DNA from 4 places in the Siccibacter colletis genome. Region 3 is predicted to be linked to each of the others. Evidence: predicted binding sites of a transcription regulator. Region 3 holds the regulator's gene; each other region holds the start of a gene.
What was found. Region 3 encodes LexA, which represses DNA repair genes until DNA is damaged. Its sites were predicted from a motif close to TNCTGTATGTACATACAGNA; they were not measured.
Positions count from the first base shown of each region.

Region 1: a site for LexA is predicted at 2,489-2,508, ahead of KFZ77_RS06545 (DNA translocase FtsK 4TM domain-containing protein). Genes of this name have one in related genera too.
Region 2: a site for LexA is predicted at 2,664-2,683, ahead of uvrB (excinuclease ABC subunit UvrB). Genes of this name have one in related genera too.
Region 4: a site for LexA is predicted at 1,865-1,884, ahead of umuD (translesion error-prone DNA polymerase V autoproteolytic subunit). Genes of this name have one in related genera too.

Region 1 covers NZ_CP074352.1:1,360,355-1,365,016, reverse strand. The annotation lists gene KFZ77_RS06545 (DNA translocase FtsK 4TM domain-containing protein) at 1-2,426, opposite strand, end outside; gene lrp (leucine-responsive transcriptional regulator Lrp) at 2,547-3,041, opposite strand; gene trxB (thioredoxin-disulfide reductase) at 3,527-4,495, shown strand; gene cydD (heme ABC transporter permease/ATP-binding protein CydD) at 4,634-4,662, shown strand, end outside.
Region 2 covers NZ_CP074352.1:1,226,510-1,231,171, reverse strand. The annotation lists gene yvcK (uridine diphosphate-N-acetylglucosamine-binding protein YvcK) at 1-526, shown strand, start outside; gene uvrB (excinuclease ABC subunit UvrB) at 569-2,587, opposite strand; gene KFZ77_RS05930 (ABC transporter ATP-binding protein) at 3,444-4,154, shown strand; gene bioD (dethiobiotin synthase) at 4,151-4,662, opposite strand, start outside.
Region 3 covers NZ_CP074352.1:3,702,442-3,707,103, forward strand. The annotation lists gene zur (zinc uptake transcriptional repressor Zur) at 1-456, shown strand, start outside; gene KFZ77_RS17725 (CsbD family protein) at 533-742, opposite strand; gene dinF (MATE family efflux transporter DinF) at 972-2,291, opposite strand; gene lexA (transcriptional repressor LexA) at 2,372-2,980, opposite strand; gene KFZ77_RS17740 (diacylglycerol kinase) at 3,090-3,458, opposite strand; gene plsB (glycerol-3-phosphate 1-O-acyltransferase PlsB) at 3,589-4,662, shown strand, end outside.
Region 4 covers NZ_CP074352.1:1,810,324-1,814,985, forward strand. The annotation lists gene KFZ77_RS08660 (TetR/AcrR family transcriptional regulator) at 1-477, opposite strand, end outside; gene KFZ77_RS08665 (RidA family protein) at 638-1,042, shown strand; gene KFZ77_RS08670 (DUF1272 domain-containing protein) at 1,153-1,425, shown strand; gene umuD (translesion error-prone DNA polymerase V autoproteolytic subunit) at 1,416-1,844, opposite strand; gene KFZ77_RS08680 (DeoR/GlpR family DNA-binding transcription regulator) at 2,017-2,799, opposite strand; gene gatZ (tagatose-bisphosphate aldolase subunit GatZ) at 3,103-4,398, shown strand; gene gatA (PTS galactitol transporter subunit IIA) at 4,391-4,662, shown strand, end outside.

The sequences.
Region 1 (4,662 bases), 1.7 Mb from region 3:
GGTACTGGTTGCTGCGGCTGCGCGTATTGTGGTTGCTGCACCGGCTGCTGCGGCTGTACGTATTGTGGTTGCTGCACCGGTTGCTGCGGCTGTGCGTACTGCGGCTGCTGTACTGGCTGCTGCGGCTGTGCGTATTGTGGTTGCTGCACTGGCGGCGGCTGCGGCGGTGCGTACTGCGGTTGCGGTACTGGTTGCTGCGGCTGCGCGTATTGTGGTTGCTGCACCGGCTGCTGCGGCTGTGCGTATTGTGGTTGCTGCACTGGCTGCGGGGGCGGTGTGTACTGCGGGGTGTCATCCGCATCCGGCATAAACAGCGGGGCAGAAGGCGCGCTGTCGGTCAGTTTTTTCAGACCCGCGTAATCCTCGTCGTCCGCGTGACCTGCATGAGAAGTTGGATGCGCTTCATAACGTTGCTGCTGCTGGCTGGCGAACTGTCGCGCCAGCTCGGCCTGCTCAGCGGCAAATTCCGCATCTTCATCGTGCGCCTGTGGCCCCGGTTCACCGTAGCGCTGGTGCTGCTGGGCGGCAAACTGACGGGCCAGTTCATCCTGCTGGAATACGTCGGCTTCTTCATCGCTGCCCGGCGCATGACGCTCTGCTTCACGCGACTTTTCTTCGGCCATGCGCTGCGATGGCAGTTTAATGCCATAGGAAGCCAGTTCACGACGGGTCGGTACCCGGACCGGATTAGGACGCGGGAGCTGAGGACCTACCCCTTCTTTTACTTGTGGACGCGGTGCGTCGCCCGCCAGCCCGAACACCGGGGTAAAGGCGGCGGCAGTCGCGGCAGCCTGAGCAGCACTTTGCGTGCCCGCAGCAACGGTGCCGGCGTCCGGCATGCCGATGCTGCCAGCGTCTGGCTGAGGTGCAGCTGGTGCGCTACCGACTTCATGCGCAGCGGCAGCGTGAGTCGATACCGGCTGTGCGGCAACCGGACGCGCAGGCGCTTGCTCATCCTGTGGCTCAGGGATCGGGCGATACCAGGCAGCGAGCTGTTCACGCTCGCGAGCACGCTGCGCCTCCACCTCTTCAAAATGCCACAGCGGTGGACGAGCTGGCTTGCTCTCTTCTGCTGGCTGCGCCTCCTGCAGGTCAGCCGCTGGCTGCGCGTAAGGCTGTTGGTATGGCTGTTCGTATGACGGCGCATCGTATGACTGCGCAGACGCAGGCGTCTGATAAGCGGGATCTGCGGCAGGCTGAGGGCGGTTATGCCACTCCTCTTCTGCCGGATGAGCCATGTGGAACGGCTGGAATGCATCGGCCGGTGCTGGCGCAACATAGCTGGCTGGCTCCGGGGCCACAGAAGGCTCCGGTGTATGTACGGTAGGGGCAGCCTGCCACTCTACCGGCGCAACCTGAGGTTGCGGCGCAGCGGTCACGGCAGATGCCTGAGGCATCACCGCTTCTACCGGAGCAGCAAAGGCATTGGATGCCGCCGCGGTGGCTGCACCTGCCGCGGCGATCGGCGCGGCGATGGAACGGCCGCTGAACAGCGGATCGTCCGGGTCAAGTTCAGGTTGTTGCAGGCTATGGCCAGAGAACAGTACGTCATCCGCATCGGCATCAACGCCGCGCGCGCTGAACAGCACGTCATCCGGGTCATCCATACGCTTACCGGAGAACAGCGCTTCGTCGGTTTTGCGCCCCATCGGATTGGCAAACTTTTCGGCCACGCGCTGCTTGCGTGCCAGCGCACCGCGCAGAATACGCGCCCGGCGCGACTCTTTTTTCTCAACCGGAAGATCGTCCTCTTCCTCATCGTCGTACTCGTCTTCTTCATACTCGTCGTCCTGCCAGGTGTCATCCCGGCGGGTACGGTTGCTGGCGAAGGTCAGTACGCTGAGCACGACGCTACCAATTTTTTCCGCGATGCTGACCCAGGACCAGCCGGTGAACAGCGTCAGGCCCGCCGCCCAGATGCAGAGCAGTGCAATGGTGCCGCCAGTACTGTTGAGCAGCGGCATCATAGCGGTACTCAACAGGCTGCCGATGACCCCGCCCGAGGCGAAGTACCAGATATCGTCGGCGTTGATGGCGGCCAGGCCACAGGAGGTCAGGATCAGCGCCAGCACGCCAATCAGACGCAGGGCAACAGCGAAATAGTCGATGTAATCTTCATTGGCGCGGTGGCAATACGCAAACCAGCAGCCGCCGACGATCATCACCGGTATGGTGTAGGCCATCACCCCGAAAATAAAGAACAGGGTATCGGCAAGCCAGGCGCCCGGCATACCACCGAGGTTGTGAATAGGCTCGTGCCACGCGGTTTGCGACCAGCTGGGATCGGACGGATTAAAACTGAGTAAGGCGGCCATCAGCCACACGGCAAACAGCGCCACAAGGATCAGCAACGCTTCTAAAACGCGGCGTCCGCTGCTTAATTTGGTCAGTGTTACTTCTTTGTCTTCAGTGTATTCCTGGCTCAAGACAGGCACTCCAGATCCGTGATGCTAAAATGGCAAACAGCGCCGGGTTGCCCCGGCACTGCTGCTGTATGGATTAACAGGAGTGTAATCAAAATACGGTGATTTTGCACCTGATCCGTCTTAGCGGGTCTTAATAACCAGACGATTACTCTGCTTCACTTCTTCCATCACCACGTAGGTGCGGGTGTCGTTTACGCCCGGCAGGCGCAGCAGGGTTTCGCCCAATAGCTTACGGTAGGCGGACATGTCCGGTACGCGGGTCTTCAACAGGTAGTCGAAATCACCGGATACCAGATGACACTCCTGAATTTCTTCAAGTTTTTGCACTGCAGCGTTGAACTGCTCAAACACATCCGGCGCACCGCGATTCAGAGTAATCTCAACGAACACCAGAAGGGAGGCATCCAGATAATGCGGATTCAGCAGCGCGGTATAGCCCTGAATGAATCCTTGTCTCTCCAGCCTGCGCACACGCTCAAGGCATGGCGTAGGGGAAAGCCCCACTCGTTTTGAAAGCTCGACGTTGGAAATGCGCCCATCCTTTTGCAGCTCATTCAGAATGTTACGATCGATACGGTCGAGATCTTTGCCAGGGCGCTTCTTGCTATCTACCATTATTATTGTCTCTCTGTATTCCTTCCCTACACCTGCCATTACCCTGTTCACATCACTGTTCAGGGTCTATTTTGAGAAGACCGGGGTGCCGGAAGGCGGTATCGATATCACGCATGGCGTCTGTCCACGCCATGCGTAGATGTCAATTACCCGGTAAAAATGCATTGTTCAGCGTGACGTTGCGCCACTCCCGGAGCAAATGCGCTTTTTCTTCATCGAATGTTTTCGCAAAAGCGCAGGGGATTGTCAAAGTAAAACATCGTTTTTTAGTAGAACGTGCCAGTAATTAGTAACCAGTAGCGATTATTCCTCATTTTACCCCCTGAATAGCGCTCTTTTTTCAGCGCAACTTGTTATGCCTGAATGGCTTATCCATTGGCTTACGCTATTACATGTATTGTTAACAAAATCGCTACGCCCTTTTTTTACCGTCACAAATTACCTACAATCCAGCCCATTGTTTGCCAATCAACAATGAGGATCTCATGGGCACGGCGAAACACAGTAAACTGTTAATTCTTGGCTCCGGCCCGGCGGGCTATACCGCTGCGGTCTATGCTGCGCGCGCAAACCTGAATCCGGTACTGATTACCGGTATGGAAAAAGGCGGTCAGCTGACCACAACCACCGAAGTCGAAAACTGGCCGGGCGACCCGCACGATCTGACTGGTCCGCTGTTGATGGAGCGCATGCACGAGCATGCCGCGAAGTTTGAAACGGAAATCCTGTTCGACCATATCACCCGCGTCGATCTGCAAAATCGTCCGTTCCGCCTGATCGGTGACAACGGCGAATACACCTGCGATGCGCTGATTATCGCCACCGGCGCCTCAGCCCGTTATCTGGGTCTGCCGTCTGAAGAAGCGTATAAAGGCCGCGGTGTTTCCGCCTGCGCCACCTGCGACGGATTCTTCTACCGCAACCAGAAAGTCGCGGTCATCGGCGGCGGTAACACCGCGGTGGAAGAAGCGCTGTACCTGGCGAATATCGCTTCGGAAGTGCATCTGATTCACCGTCGCGATAGCTTCCGCGCAGAGAAAATCCTGATTAAGCGTCTGATGGACAAAGTCGAAAGCGGCAATATCGTGCTGCACACCCACCGCACGCTGGAAGAGGTGACCGGCGATCAGATGGGCGTGTCAGGGCTGCGCCTTCGCGATACCGAAAACGCCGACAACGTGGAAACGCTGGAGGTAGCCGGTCTGTTTGTGGCTATCGGCCACAGCCCGAACACGGCGATTTTCGACGGTCAGCTGGAGCTGGAAAACGGCTACATCAAAGTGCAGTCCGGTATCCACGGTAATGCGACTCAGACCAGCATTCCTGGCGTGTTTGCCGCCGGCGACGTGATGGACCATATCTATCGTCAGGCGATCACCTCTGCGGGCACCGGCTGTATGGCGGCGCTCGACGCGGAACGCTATCTTGACGGTCTGGCGCAGGGCATCAAATAAGCGCTGTAAATAAAATACCCTTGTGAGTCAATCACAAGTAAAGAAGGCGACAATGTGTCGCCTTTCTTTTTGGCTCGTTGTAACATTCGGTGCAAATTCACCCCCGGGCAGCCGTTTCCCGTAATTGCATAGCACCCCATGAACAAAACCCGTCAACAAGAACTTAC
Region 2 (4,662 bases), 1.6 Mb from region 3:
GATCCCGATGTCGGAGCACCCGGTGGATCTGATGGCGCTGGATGCGGAAGGCAATCATGTATACGGCGAGGTGAGCGTGGACGCGCTGGAGCTGCCGCCGACGGAGCTGATGCTCTACCCGCCTGCGCCTGCCACCCGGGAGGCGGTCGATGCGATTGCCGAAGCGGACTTAATTCTGATTGGCCCCGGCAGCTTTTACACCAGCCTGATCCCCCTGCTGCTGCTGCCCGATCTTGCTCAGGCGCTGCGGCGCACCCCTGCCCCGGTGGTTTACATCGGTAATCTTGGTCGCGAGCTGAGTCCGGCGGCGGCGAGCCTGGCGCTGCATGAGAAGCTGGCGCTGATGGAACAGTACGTCGGCAAGAAAATCATTGATGCGGTGGTGGTCGGTCCGAAAGTGGACGTTAGCGGTATTGAAGGGCGCCTGGTGATCCAGGAGCCGCTGGAGGCCTCGGACGTGCCCTACCGCCACGACCGGCACCTGCTGCGCGCTGCGCTGGAAAAAGCGATTCAGGAACTGGGATAAGTACCCCCTCCCGCGGCGGGAGAGGGTCTCCGGGAGCAGGACTCAGGAGGCGGCGATAAACAGCTCGCGTAACTGATGCAGTTTGTCGCGCAGCTCGGCGGCCTGCTCGAACTCAAGGTTCTGGGCCGCCTCCAGCATCTGGGTTTCCAGCTGCTGGATCTTCTGGCTCAGCGCCTTCGGCGTCAGCGCCAGTTCATCATCCTCAACGATCACCGGACGTGACTTACCGCGCCCTTTGGCTTTGGTTTTCGCCAGCCCTTCGCCCAGCTGCAGGATGTCCACCACCTTCTTGTTCAGCCCCTGCGGCACGATGCCGTGCTCTTCGTTGTACTTCTGCTGCTTCTCACGGCGACGCTCGGTTTCGCTAATCGCCTTCGCCATTGACGGTGTGATCTTATCGCCGTAAAGAATGGCTTTACCGTTGACGTTACGCGCCGCACGACCGATGGTCTGGATCAGCGAACGTTCCGAACGCAGGAAGCCCTCTTTGTCGGCATCCAGAATAGCGACCAGCGAGACTTCCGGCATATCCAGCCCCTCACGCAGCAGGTTGATACCCACCAGCACGTCAAACTCGCCGAGGCGCAGGTCGCGAATAATCTCCATGCGCTCCACGGTATCGATATCCGAGTGCAGATAGCGCACCTTCTCGCCGTGCTCCTCCAGGTATTCGGTTAAGTCCTCGGCCATACGCTTGGTCAGGGTAGTGACCAGCACGCGCTCGTTAATGGCGACGCGCTTGCGGATCTCTGAGAGCAGGTCATCGACCTGGGTCGCTACTGGACGCACTTCGATAATCGGGTCGAGCAGACCGGTCGGACGCACCACCTGGTCCACGATTTCAGTGCCGGATTTTTCCAGCTCGTAGTTGCCAGGCGTTGCCGAGACGTAAATGGTTTGCGGTGCCAGCGCCTCGAACTCTTCAAATTTCATCGGACGGTTATCCAGCGCCGACGGCAGGCGGAAGCCGTACTCCACCAGCGTCTCTTTACGCGCCCGGTCGCCGCGGTACATGCCGCCAATCTGCGGAATGGTAACGTGGGATTCGTCCACCACCAGCAGGCCATCGGCAGGCAGGTAGTCAAACAGCGTCGGCGGCGCTTCGCCCGGCCCACGCCCGGAGAGGTAGCGCGAGTAGTTTTCAATACCCGAGCAGTAGCCCAGCTCGTTCATCATTTCGAGATCGAACTGGGTGCGCTGGGTCAGGCGCTGCTCTTCCAGCAGCTTGTTGTTTTCCAGCAGCGTTTTACGGCGGTCCGCCAGATCGACTTTGATCTCTTCCATCGCCTGTACGATGCGCTCGCGCGGCGTCACGTAGTGGGTTTTTGGGTAGACGGTAAAGCGCTGGATCACGGATTCAACGTGGCCGGTGAGCGGGTCGAACAGCGACAGGCGCTCCACTTCCTCGTCGAACAGCTCAACGCGCAGCGCGAAATCGTCAGACTCCGCCGGGAAGATATCAATCACCTCGCCGCGCACCCGGAAGGTGCCGCGCTGAAACGCCTGATCGTTACGCCCGTACTGCAGCTCCGCCAGCCGACGCACAATGGCGCGCTGATCGATGATCATGCCTTTGGTCAGGTGCAGCATCATCTTCAGATAGAGGTCCGGGTCGCCCAGACCGTAGATGGCCGACACCGACGCCACCACGACGACGTCACGACGCTCCAGCAGCGCTTTGGTTGCAGAGAGACGCATCTGCTCGATGTGCTCGTTCACCGACGAATCCTTCTCGATAAAGGTGTCGGAGCTCGGCACGTAGGCCTCGGGCTGGTAGTAGTCGTAGTAGGAGACGAAATACTCCACCGCGTTATCCGGGAAGAACTCTTTCATCTCGCCGTACAGCTGCGCCGCCAGGGTTTTGTTGGGAGCCAGCACCATCGTGGGGCGCTGCAGGTCGGCAATAACGTTGGCCACGGTAAAAGTCTTACCCGAACCGGTCACGCCAAGCAGCGTCTGATGGGCCAGGCCATCCTCCAGCCCCTCTTTCAGGCGACGAATCGCCTCAGGCTGGTCACCTGACGGGCGGAAGGCGGAATTTAATTTGAACGGTTTACTCATGGATGGCTACCTGATGACGATGTGCGCGGGCCGAGGGGTAATTTTACTCGCCATGCTATATTTTGCCAGTAAATTATACTGGATGGAAATCCAGTATCGAATGACAGGATGTGCGTTATCGGGTTAAAACATGGCCCGGTTGGGCGGGCTATTTCTTCTCTGGCGATATAAAACACCAGGCCAACGGTTTATCCCCAGAAAAAGTTGCCTTTTAACATTTGTCAAGGATGCATATAAAAGTTTCATGACAGGCGATGACACTTTTCTTACAGCCATTGCTTTTAATTAACGTGCTGATATTAAATAGTTTTTAAAAAAAGGCGGCTTTCGAGCCAATTCAGGCGTAACCCGCGTCCGCTCTCGCTTGTCGCATGTTTTCTAACTCTAATACACAAGGTTATCCACAGGAATAGTGGATAACTCAACCCGAGCCAGAGTGCTACTGCCCGCAAAAGATCCCTCCGGTTTGCGCAACGCGCCGCAAAAAAAAATTTATAGCAAAATTTTGCCGGTCTCACGCCCCGTTTCCGGCAATAGCTGCTAGCCGGTTAAGGCGGATCAAAAGCGATCCTTTTTCCTGATTCTGGTGCGTCTGCACCACCATACCGCGCGCTCAGGCTCGCAACAGGTGCAGCGCCGCCAGCAGCCTGCACGAACATGCAGCACCCGGCTGCTTTTTTGTCGGTATTGTCCCAAATAACGCCAACCCGCTGGTGATTTATCCGTGCTGGCAAGGGAATTGCAGAACTCTGTTCCTGGAACTCAACCCCGCCCGTGGGGCAAGGCGCTGGATGCCGGGTATCCGGGTTAGCAGCGGCCACGCCGCCTGAAGTTCCTCACCGAATAAGGAGTCAGCATGTTGAGTTTACGCGCGGTTAATCACTACTACGGCACGCATCACAGCCTGTGGAATGTCGATCTTGAACTGCTTCCCGGGGAGTGCACCTGCGTGACCGGGCTGCCCGGCATGGGCAAAACCACCCTGCTGAACTGCATTGCCGGTCATCTGCCAGTGGAGAGCGGCAGCATTCTCTGGCACGACGCCGGCAAGCCAGCCCGGGATCTTCAGGGCGTGAGCGCGGAGGCGCGCATGGCGTTGGGTATCAGTTACGTTCCCGAGGACCGGCGCATCTTTTCACGGCTGACGGTGGAGGAAAATCTGCAGCTGGCGATGATGGCGGCCACCGGGCAGCCGCAGGCGATCCCGGCGGATATCTTCGATCTGTTTCCTGAGCTGTACGGTTTGCGACAGCGGCGCGGTGCCGAGCTGGAAGAGGAGAGCCTGCATCAGCTCAGCCTCGCCCGGGCGCTGGTGACCCGCCCGCGGCTGCTGATCCTTGACGAGCCAACCCGTGGGATTGGGCACAATATGATGCAGACGCTGTGTGCGGTGATCGTACGCCTGAATCGTGAACTGGGGCTGACGGTGCTGCTGGTCGAACAGCGCCTGTCATTTATCCGCCACGTCGCTGATCGCTTCTGTCTGCTGCATCGCGGGCGCAACGTGGCGCAGGGAAGCGTCGCCCAGCTGGATGACAAGCTGCTGGCGCACTGGATGGCGCCTTAGCGCAGCCCGTCCAGTTGCAGGTAGCGGCCCACGTCCTGCTGCTCCGCCTCGCCGCCCAGCCACGGGATCTCCCCGAAGAACGGGGCGTCGATCTTCTGGCGCAGCGTGGTGAGGTATTCCGCATGGCGTTTACCCGGTGCCACCACATCGTTGGCGATCCAGCCTGCCAGCGGCAGCCCGGCGCTGCGCACCGCCTGAGCGGTAAGCATGGCGTGGTTGATACACCCGAGCTTCACCCCCACCACCAGAATCACCGGCAGCTGCTCGCTGACCGCCCAGTCAGCGAAAGTCTGGCTGGCGGAGAGCGGTGTAAACCAGCCGCCCGCCCCTTCCACCAGCACCCAGTCGGCCTGACGCTCGAGTTCCCGCAGGCCATGTGACATTGCCGTAAAGTCGAGCGGCACACCCAGCTCGGCGCTGAGAATATGCGGCGAGGTCGGCTCTTCAAACACGTAAGGATTAACCTGCTCGTAGGCCAGCGCCACGCTGCTGTTGCGCTGCAGAGCCA
Region 3 (4,662 bases):
AATGTGCGCCTGACGCCACAGCGCCTTGAAGTGTTGCGTCTGATGACGCTGCAAAAAGGGGCGATCAGCGCTTACGATCTGCTGGATTTGCTGCGCGAGAGCGAACCGCAGGCTAAGCCGCCCACCGTTTATCGTGCGCTGGATTTTCTGCTTGAGCAGGGGTTTGTGCATAAGGTGGAGTCCACCAACAGCTATGTACTGTGTCATCTGATCGATCAGCCGACCCATACTTCAGCAATGTACATATGCGATCGCTGTGGGCAGGTCAAAGAGCAGAGCGCAGATGGGGTAGAAGATATTCTCCAGGCCGTCGCGGCGCGGATGGGCTTTGCCTTACGGCACAATGTGATTGAAGCACACGGGTTGTGTTCTGGCTGTGTTGAAGTGGAAGCCTGCCGCCATCCTGGTGCATGCGACCATGACCATTCAGTGCAGGGAAAAAAGCGCGGGAAGTAGTGAAGGCGTTAAGTGGTACATCCTTGTACCTGGGCTGGGTAGGCCCCGAGGGTCAGCACAATTGAGTTAGCGTGCTTTACCAGCGATAGTTATGACGGGTTTCCCAGTCAGTAACCTGCTTGTCAGCCTCGTCTTTGCTGTTGCCGTAGCGCTCCTGGATCTTACCAACCAGCTGATCGCGCTTACCTTCAATGACAGTCATGTCATCGTCGGTCAATTTACCCCATTGTTCTTTCGCTTTACCTTTGAACTGTTTCCAGTTACCGCCGACTTCGTCTTTATTCATGATAATGTCCTCATCGTTCGGTTTATGAGATTGCGTTTATGAACCGTCCTGACATTCATCTCATTTCCTGCTGGACGTGATAATAATTGTAGACGAGCCTGCGGGAACGGGGCGGTGATTCGGAATATTTAACCATTTTCACTCCCGGGCGCATGAAAAATGACCATGAAAGGGCTGCAAAATCAGGAAGCTGGAGGCTGCTTAAAGCCCGGTAAAGGGATGTAACTGACTATGTAAACCAGCGGTCTTGTTGCCAGAAACGCCGCCACATCCAGCCCAGCGTCACCCCTCGCAGCGCCAGGAAGACGCACAGCGCCAGCCACAAACCATGATTACCCAGCAGCGGAAGTGACAGCAGCGTCAGGGCAAACCCCAGAGCGGCCAGCGCCATGCTGTTACGCATCTCACGGCCACGGGTGGCGCCAATGAACATACCGTCCAGCAAATAACACCAGACACCCACCAGCGGCAGCAGGATTTGCCACGGCAGATAGTGCCCGGCAAGCTGCCGCAGGCTGTCGATGGAGGTCAGCATGGCGACAATGGTGGAACCGAAACAGGCATAGACCAGGGCAAATGCCAGCGCGACAATCCCTGCCTGCCGGCAGGCGGCGCGCCAGACATCAAGCAGCGAGGAGCGATCGCGCGCGCCAAATGCGTGCCCGGAATGCGCTTCCACCGCATAGGCAAAACCGTCGAGCGCATAGGCCGTAAAAGTGAGGAGCGTCATCAGCACAGCATTCACCGCCACCACCTCGCCGCCCAGCCGCGCCCCAAGAACGGTAATGGAACCGAAGCAGAGCTGAAGCAGCAGCGACCGCAGCATAATGTCGCGGTTAAGCGCCAGCAGCTTACGCATATTCCCGCGCCATGCCGCTTTCAACATGGTTACGCTGACACCCCGCAACCGCAGGACTTTCCACGCCATCAGCAGGCCGATAAGGAAGGTGACATATTCGGCGATAACCGTTGAGAGCGCCGCGCCCTGCACGTTCATCTGCATCCCCATCACCAGCCACAGGTCGAGCACGATGTTGAGCAGGTTACCCACTACCAGCAGGATCACCGGTGCACGGGCATACTGCACGCCCAGCAACCACCCGAGCAGCACCAGATTTGCCAGCGAGGCGGGCGCGCTCAGCCAGCGGATCTCAAGAAAGCGGCGCGCCTGAAGCAGCACGTCGTCGCTACCACCGGTGATGTGCAGCGCAAGATTGATAAGCGGGGTACGCAGAAGAAAAATAGCGAAGCCGGCAATAAGCGCCAGCATCAGGGGCTGTACCAGCGCCCGCGCCAGCCCGGCGGGGTCTTTCGCACCGAACGCCTGGGCCGTCAGCCCGGTGGTGCTCATACGCAGGAACAGCAGCAGCATAAACAGGAAGCTGGTTGCCATTGACCCTACCGCCACGCCGCCAAGATAGGCTGCGCTGTCGAGATGACCAATCACCGCCGTATCCACCAGGCCAAGCAGCGGCACGGTGATATTCGAGAAGATCATTGGCAGCGCAAGACGCCACAACGCTTTATCAGTGGAGGAGAAGAACGACATGCTGCCCCGAACTGGTAATGAGGTCAGAAGGCTAACCTCACGGCAACACGCGGCACCATGAGGTTAAAATCAGAGGGAGATTACAGCCACTCGCCGTTGCGGATCACACCCACTGCCAGGCCTTCGATAGTGAAGCTCTGTTCGCGCAGGTCAACCACGATAGGATCGAAGTCGCTGTTTTCAGGCAACAGCTGAACGATGTTGCCCTGTTTTTTGAGACGTTTTACGGTCACTTCATCTTCGATACGCGCCACCACAACCTGGCCGTTACGCGCTTCTTCGGTTTTATGCACCGCCAGCAGATCGCCATCCATAATGCCGATGTCTTTCATCGACATCCCGCTGACACGCAGCAGAAAGTCTGCGCTCGGCTTGAACAGGGACGGGTCAACCTGATAGTGACCTTCGATATGCTGGGAGGCCAGCAGCGGTTCACCCGCCGCAACGCGACCAATCAGCGGCAGCCCTTCAGCTTCTTCAATGAGCAGACGAATGCCGCGCGATGCGCCTGAAACGATCTCAATGACGCCTTTACGCGCCAGCGCTTTCAGGTGCTCTTCCGCCGCGTTCGGGGAACGGAACCCCAAACGCGCTGCAATTTCCGCACGAGTAGGCGGCATGCCGGTCTGGCCGATATGATCCCGAATGAGATCGAACACCTCTTGCTGCCTGGTCGTTAACGCTTTCATTCCGCCCCCTGGGTGTATATACAGTTATGCTGTGAGTATATACAGTCAAAGGCGACTTTGGAACCACAAAATGCGCAAAAAACCAGACACACGGCCCGTTCTGGAAAGGTTATCGCAAATGCTGCCAAAGTAGCGTGCCCCAGGTGATAAGAGCGGTGATGATAGACAGCAGTACCGCACCGGACCCCATATCTTTGGCACGCCCGGAAAGCTCGTGGAATTCCGGCCCGATTCGGTCCACTACCGCCTCAATGGCGCTATTAAGGATTTCGACAATCATGACCAGCAAAACGGAACCGATCAGCAGAACGCGCGTGATGGCATCAACATCCAGCCAGCATGCAATCGCAATTGCCACAACTGCCGCGACGGCCTCCTGGCGGAAGGCGGCTTCATTTTTCCAGGCTGCGCGATACCCTTTCCAGGAGTAGCCTGCAGCTTTGATAATACGGGTTAACCCGGTGGTGTTATTCGCCATGAAAAGAAACCTTTTTGAATTCTGAGCGTCAATGCTTTTACGTCGCCTTCAGCGCAGCACAGAAATTCCCAACGGATTCTGATATTCTTGCGGCGCGATTGCATTATTAACCAGAGGCTTTACATCGTTTATGTCCGGTTGGCCACGAATTTACTACAAATTACTGAATTTACCATTAAGTGTCCTGGTAAAGACCAAGTCTATTCCGGCAGACCCCTGCGCCGAATTAGGGCTGGATACCTCTCGCCCTATTATGTATGTGCTGCCCTATAACTCTAAGGCAGATTTGCTGGCGCTGCGCGAACAATGCCTGGCGCATGATTTACCCGACCCGCTTGAACCGCTGGAAATCGACGGCGCTATTCTGCCGCGCTACGTGTTCATTCACAGCGGGCCGCGCGTGTTCACCTATTACACGCCGAAAGAAGAGTCTATTAAGCTCTTCCACGACTATCTGGATTTACACCGCAGCAACCCGAATCTCGATGTGCAGATGGTGCCGGTTTCGGTGATGTTTGGCCGCTCTCCGGGCCGCGAAAAGGGTGAGGTTAACCCGCCGCTGCGCATGCTGAACGGCATTCAGAAGTTCGTCGCTATCTCCTGGCTGGGGCGCGACAGCTTTGTGCGCTTCTCGCCGCCGGTTTCGCTGCGCCGCATGGCCACCGAGCACGGCACCGATAAAATTATCGCGCAAAAGCTGGCGCGCGTGGCGCGTATGCACTTTGCCCGCCAGCGTCTGGCCACCGTTGGCCCCCGCCTGCCGGTGCGTCAGGATCTGTTCAATAAGCTGCTGGCGTCAAAAGCGATTGCCCGTGCGGTAGAGGACGAAGCGCGTACCAAAAAGATCTCCCATGAAAAGGCGCAGCAGAATGCCGTCGCGCTGATGGAAGAGATCGCGGCTGACTTCTCCTATGAAGCTATTCGCGTGAGCGATCGCGTGCTGGGCTTTACCTGGAACCGTCTCTATCAGGGCATCAACGTTCATAACGCTGAGCGCGTACGTCAGCTGGCCCACGACGGTCACGAGATCGTCTATGTGCCCTGCCACCGCAGCCATATGGACTATCTGCTGCTCTCTTACGTGCTCTATCACCAGGGGCTGGTACCGCCACACATTGCTGCGGGCATCAACCTGAATTTCTGGCCCGCTGGCCCGATTTTCCGCCGTCTGGGCGCGTTCTTTATCCGTCGTACTTTTAAAGGC
Region 4 (4,662 bases), 1.9 Mb from region 3:
GTTAACCAGTCGCGCCGCCGCTTCCGCATCCACCTGACGTACCGTACCTTCTGCTATCAGCGCCTCAATCGCTTCGGTGGTGGTGCGCAGACAGGCGGTCTGATTAGGCCACTGCGACGGATCGCCGAGCACCGCCGGGCCATCAAGCAGCATAATGCGCTGTACTTCCGGCTCCAGCGACATCTCAATGTAAGTGATGGCTTCGGCAATAAACCCGTCCCACTTTGTCGCCTCGCGCGCGCTGGCTTCGCGCATCTGCCGCAGAATTTCTGCGTCCATCTGGTCGATCACTGCCTGCAGCAGGCCTTTCTTGTCGCCGAAGTTGTGGTACAGCGCACCGCGGGTCAACCCGGCGGCAGCCGTCAGTTCATCCATTGACGCCGCCGCGTAGCCCTTGTCAGAAAATGCCTGGCGCGCCGCCTGAATCAGCTTGCTGCGGGTTTCTTCCACCATCTCTGCACGTCGTTTCGCTGCCATACCTGCTCCTGAAAATTAATGCTGTTGCCCATTGACATACGCGGCGTATGTTTAATATTTTACATACACGGCGTATGTGAGTTCACTCTATCACATTCGGCGGATGAGCAGGCGGTTTGTTCCGCCACTTTGATCCCTTCTGCTGCACTGGAGTATGAGTATGACGATACGTGACGCTGTTTTCCCCCCGGGCCGCCAGGCGCTGTATGACATCAACCGCTACTCGGCGGCGATTCGCTCAGGCGATCTGCTGTTTGTGTCCGGGCAGGTGGGTAGCCGGGAAGATGGTTCTCCCGAGCCTGATTTTGCAAAGCAGGTTGAACTGGCATTCACCAACCTCAAGGCGGTGCTGCAGGCCGCGGGCTGCACCCTTGACGACGTGGTGGACGTGACGACCTTCCACACCAATCCCGCAGCACAGTTTGACATCATCAACCCGATCCGCCTGAAAGCCTTCGGCGATGGGCCTGCGCCAAACTGGACCGCGCTGGGGGTGACCTGGCTGGCAGGTTTTGATTTTGAAATTAAAGTGATTGCCCGCATTCCGGCGGGAGCCGGCAGCTAATCTGCGGAAAAGGGGAGGGCGGATGGCCGTTTCAGGCAGCAGCGCGTCCTGAAACGGTCTTACGCAACGCGGGCGGACGGGGTAAGGTAGCCGAAACCCAGGAGGACGCCATGCTTGAACTACGACCCAACTGTGAATGCTGTGATCGGGACCTGCCGCCGGATTCCCGCGAGGCACGGATATGCTCTTTCGAATGCACCTTCTGCGCGCGCTGCGCAGAAGGAACGCTTGCCCGGCATTGCCCCAACTGCGGCGGGGAGCTGGTACCTCGCCCCGTCAGGCCCGCAGACAAATTACTCACCTCACCCGCCTCCACGCAGCGCGTTCTCCGGGCACATCCAGGCTGCGGGGCGATACCGCATTCCGATCGGCGTCAGCCGTAGCGTGACGGAGAGTGGATCACCGTCGTGACCACGCCAACGATATGCACGTCTTCTTCATCGGTGAGCGGGATCGGCGGATAGGCCGGATTTTCAGCACGAAGATGCGGAGAGGGCGCAAGTTGCAGACGCTTCACGGTAAAGTCGCCGCGTAACCGGGCAACGACAATATCGCCGTGGCCAGGCCGCAGGCTGGCATCGACCAGCAGCAGCGAGCCGTTAACGATAGCGGCATCGCGCATTGAATCACCCGCTACCCGCAATATATAGGTAGAGGAGGGGTGCGGGATCAGGTGCTTGACCAGATCGATCGCGTTGTCCATGTAGTCTGTGGCCGGGCTGGGAAACCCGGCTGAAACCCGCTCAAGATAAAGCGGTAAACGTACGGTGTGAGGCGAAGGGGTTAAGTGATATAGCGCCATCGCAGCGGTCCCGATAATTATACTGTATTTATAACCAGTATAAATCAGTGTTCGCTATTGGCAAGCGTTGCCCCGGCTGCTTCGCTTGTTATTGGCGCTATCTTACTGTTCGCTGAGAGAAAAAAATTTATCGCTGGTCACGGCGTCGGCTGTACGCATTTTGTACGCCGGATCAGATGAGAATCACATTTTTCCCTTGTTCTTTCAGACGGTTAATTGCCTCTTCTGGTGCTTTTTTATCGGTAACGATCGTATTGATCTTCTCGATCGACAGCACGGTGTTAAAGCCCTTACGCCCAAATTTACTGGAATCACTGACTACCACCACCTGCTGCGCCGCCGCGGCCATTACTGCGCTGATGGCGTAGCCCTCGTTAAACGTTGTGATACCGTTTTCACAGTCAAAGCCATCCGCCCCGACAAACATCAGGTTAGCCGACACCCCGCGCAGGGCATGCTCGGCAATACTGCCGTGCAGCGATATGGTTTTATGCCGCAGCGTGCCGCCGCACACCACCAGCGTGATATCCGTGTTTTCCAGCAGCACGTTAGCCGCGGGCAGGTTGTTGGTAATCACCGTGATGTTGTTCATGCCGACCAGTTCTTCGGCCAGCAGCTTAGTGGTGCTGCCGCTGTCGAGGATCACGGTATCGCCCTCCCTGACCAGCCGCGCCGCTTCAATCGCGATGCGCCTTTTAGGGTCCGCCGCCAGCTTATAGCGCTCGTGCAGGCTGACTTCACTGCTTTCGGCAGCGCTGTCAAACGCCAGCAGAGCGCCGCTGCGTGCCGCACCGCCGTGAAAGCGCGTCAGCAGTCCATGCTCTTCCAGCATACGCAGATCGGTACGCACTGTGACTTCGGTCACCCCCAGTTCGGCGGCGATGTCATTCACCATCAGGCTGCCGGATGCGTTAACCATTTCCACAATCCTGTTTCTGCGCTCGAACGTATTCATAAACACTCCTCGAAAATGTGAGCTCATCCTAAAACGAAAGCGTTAGAAAGTAAAACGACAATTAAAAGAGTGTGAAGGATTACGCAATTAATCGAAACCCTAACGCCGGAAGCATTCACGATATAACTAAAAACCCCCAATCTATTGATGTGAAATGTTATTTTTGCACGGATCGTGGCGGCTATTAAGAAAAAGCAGCGCGGCCATATGAAATTAAACGATCGCGATCACACAACTAAAAGAAAGCAATTGAGATAAAAACGAAAAGAAACGATTTTAAATGTCAGGCATTCGGAGGACATTATGAAAACGTTACTACAACAGCACAAAAGTGGACTTGATTGCGGCATCTGTTCCGTCTGTTCAGCGCATCCGCTGGTGATCGAAGCGGCACTGCGCCTTGATTTACACAGCCGTCGCAAGGTGCTAATCGAAGCCACCTCAAATCAGGTCAACCAGTACGGCGGGTATACGGGTATGCAGCCCGCGGCATTTCGCGATTACGTGCTGGCGATTGCGCAGCGCGTCGGTTTCCCGGCCGCGCGGCTGATCCTTGGCGGCGATCATCTGGGGCCAAACTGCTGGCAAAACGAGCCGGCCCAGGAGGCGATGGCGAAAGCCCGGACGTTGATTGCGGAATACGTTAAAGCAGGGTTCAGCAAAATTCACCTCGATGCGTCCATGTCCTGTGCGGACGATCCCGTGCCGCTGCCCCCGGCGCTGGTCGCGGAGCGCGCCGCCGATCTGTGCCGCGTTGCGGAAGCGTGTGCGACGCCAGCGCAAAAAGCGGCCCTGACCTATGTGATCGGCACTGAAGTGCCGGTGCCGGGCGGCGAGGCGTCGGCGATTGAGCGCGTGCACATCACCCGGCCCGAGGATGCCGCAGAGACCCTTGAGCTGCACCACCAGGCCTTTCGCCAGGCCGGGCTGGAGGAGGCCATTCCACGGATTGTGGCGCTGGTGGTACAACCGGGCGTCGAGTTCGACCACAGCAGCGTGGTGCACTATGACCCGGCAAAAGCGCAGGCGCTGAGCGCCTTTATCACCGGCACACCGGTGGTCTACGAGGCGCACTCCACCGATTACCAGACCCGCAAGGCGTATCGCGCGCTGGTGGCGGATCACTTCGCCATCCTGAAAGTCGGTCCGGCGCTCACCTTCGCGTTGCGCGAAGCCATTTTTGCCCTCGCGAGCATGGAGCAGGTACTGGTGGCACCGGAAAGCCAGAGCCGCATCGTTGAGGTGATCGACCAGGTAATGCTGGATGAGCCGGGCTACTGGAAAAAGTATTACCGCCAGGTGTGGTCGGAATCACGGGTGGATATTCATTTCAGCCTGTCAGATCGCATCCGCTATTACTGGCCAAACGGGCGCATCAGCCGCGCGCTGGAGACCCTGCTGAGCAACCTTAATGCAACCACCCTTCCGCTGGGGATGCTGAGCCAGTATCTGCCGAAGCAGTACGACCGCGTGCTGAACGGCACCCTGGTACCGTCGCCTCACCATCTCATCATCGACAAAATTCAGGACGTGCTGCGGGATTATGCCTGCGGCTGCCATCCACAGCTGCATCACGCCCGGCAGGTGAGCCATGCATAACTATCAACTGCTAACCGCCAGCGGACTGCATTTTAACGATGCCCATGAGGCATTGGTCCATATCGGGGAGACGCTGGTGCAGGCGGGAATATGTCGGGAGAGCTATCCCGCCGCGCTGCGCGCCCGCGAAGCCGCATACCCCACCGGCATCGCCCTCGACGGTCACTGCATCGCCATTCCCCACTGCGACGCCAGCCATGCCCTGCGGCCCGCCCTCTATCTGATCCGCCCCCGGCAGCCGGTGCCTTTCGCGCAGGCAGATGA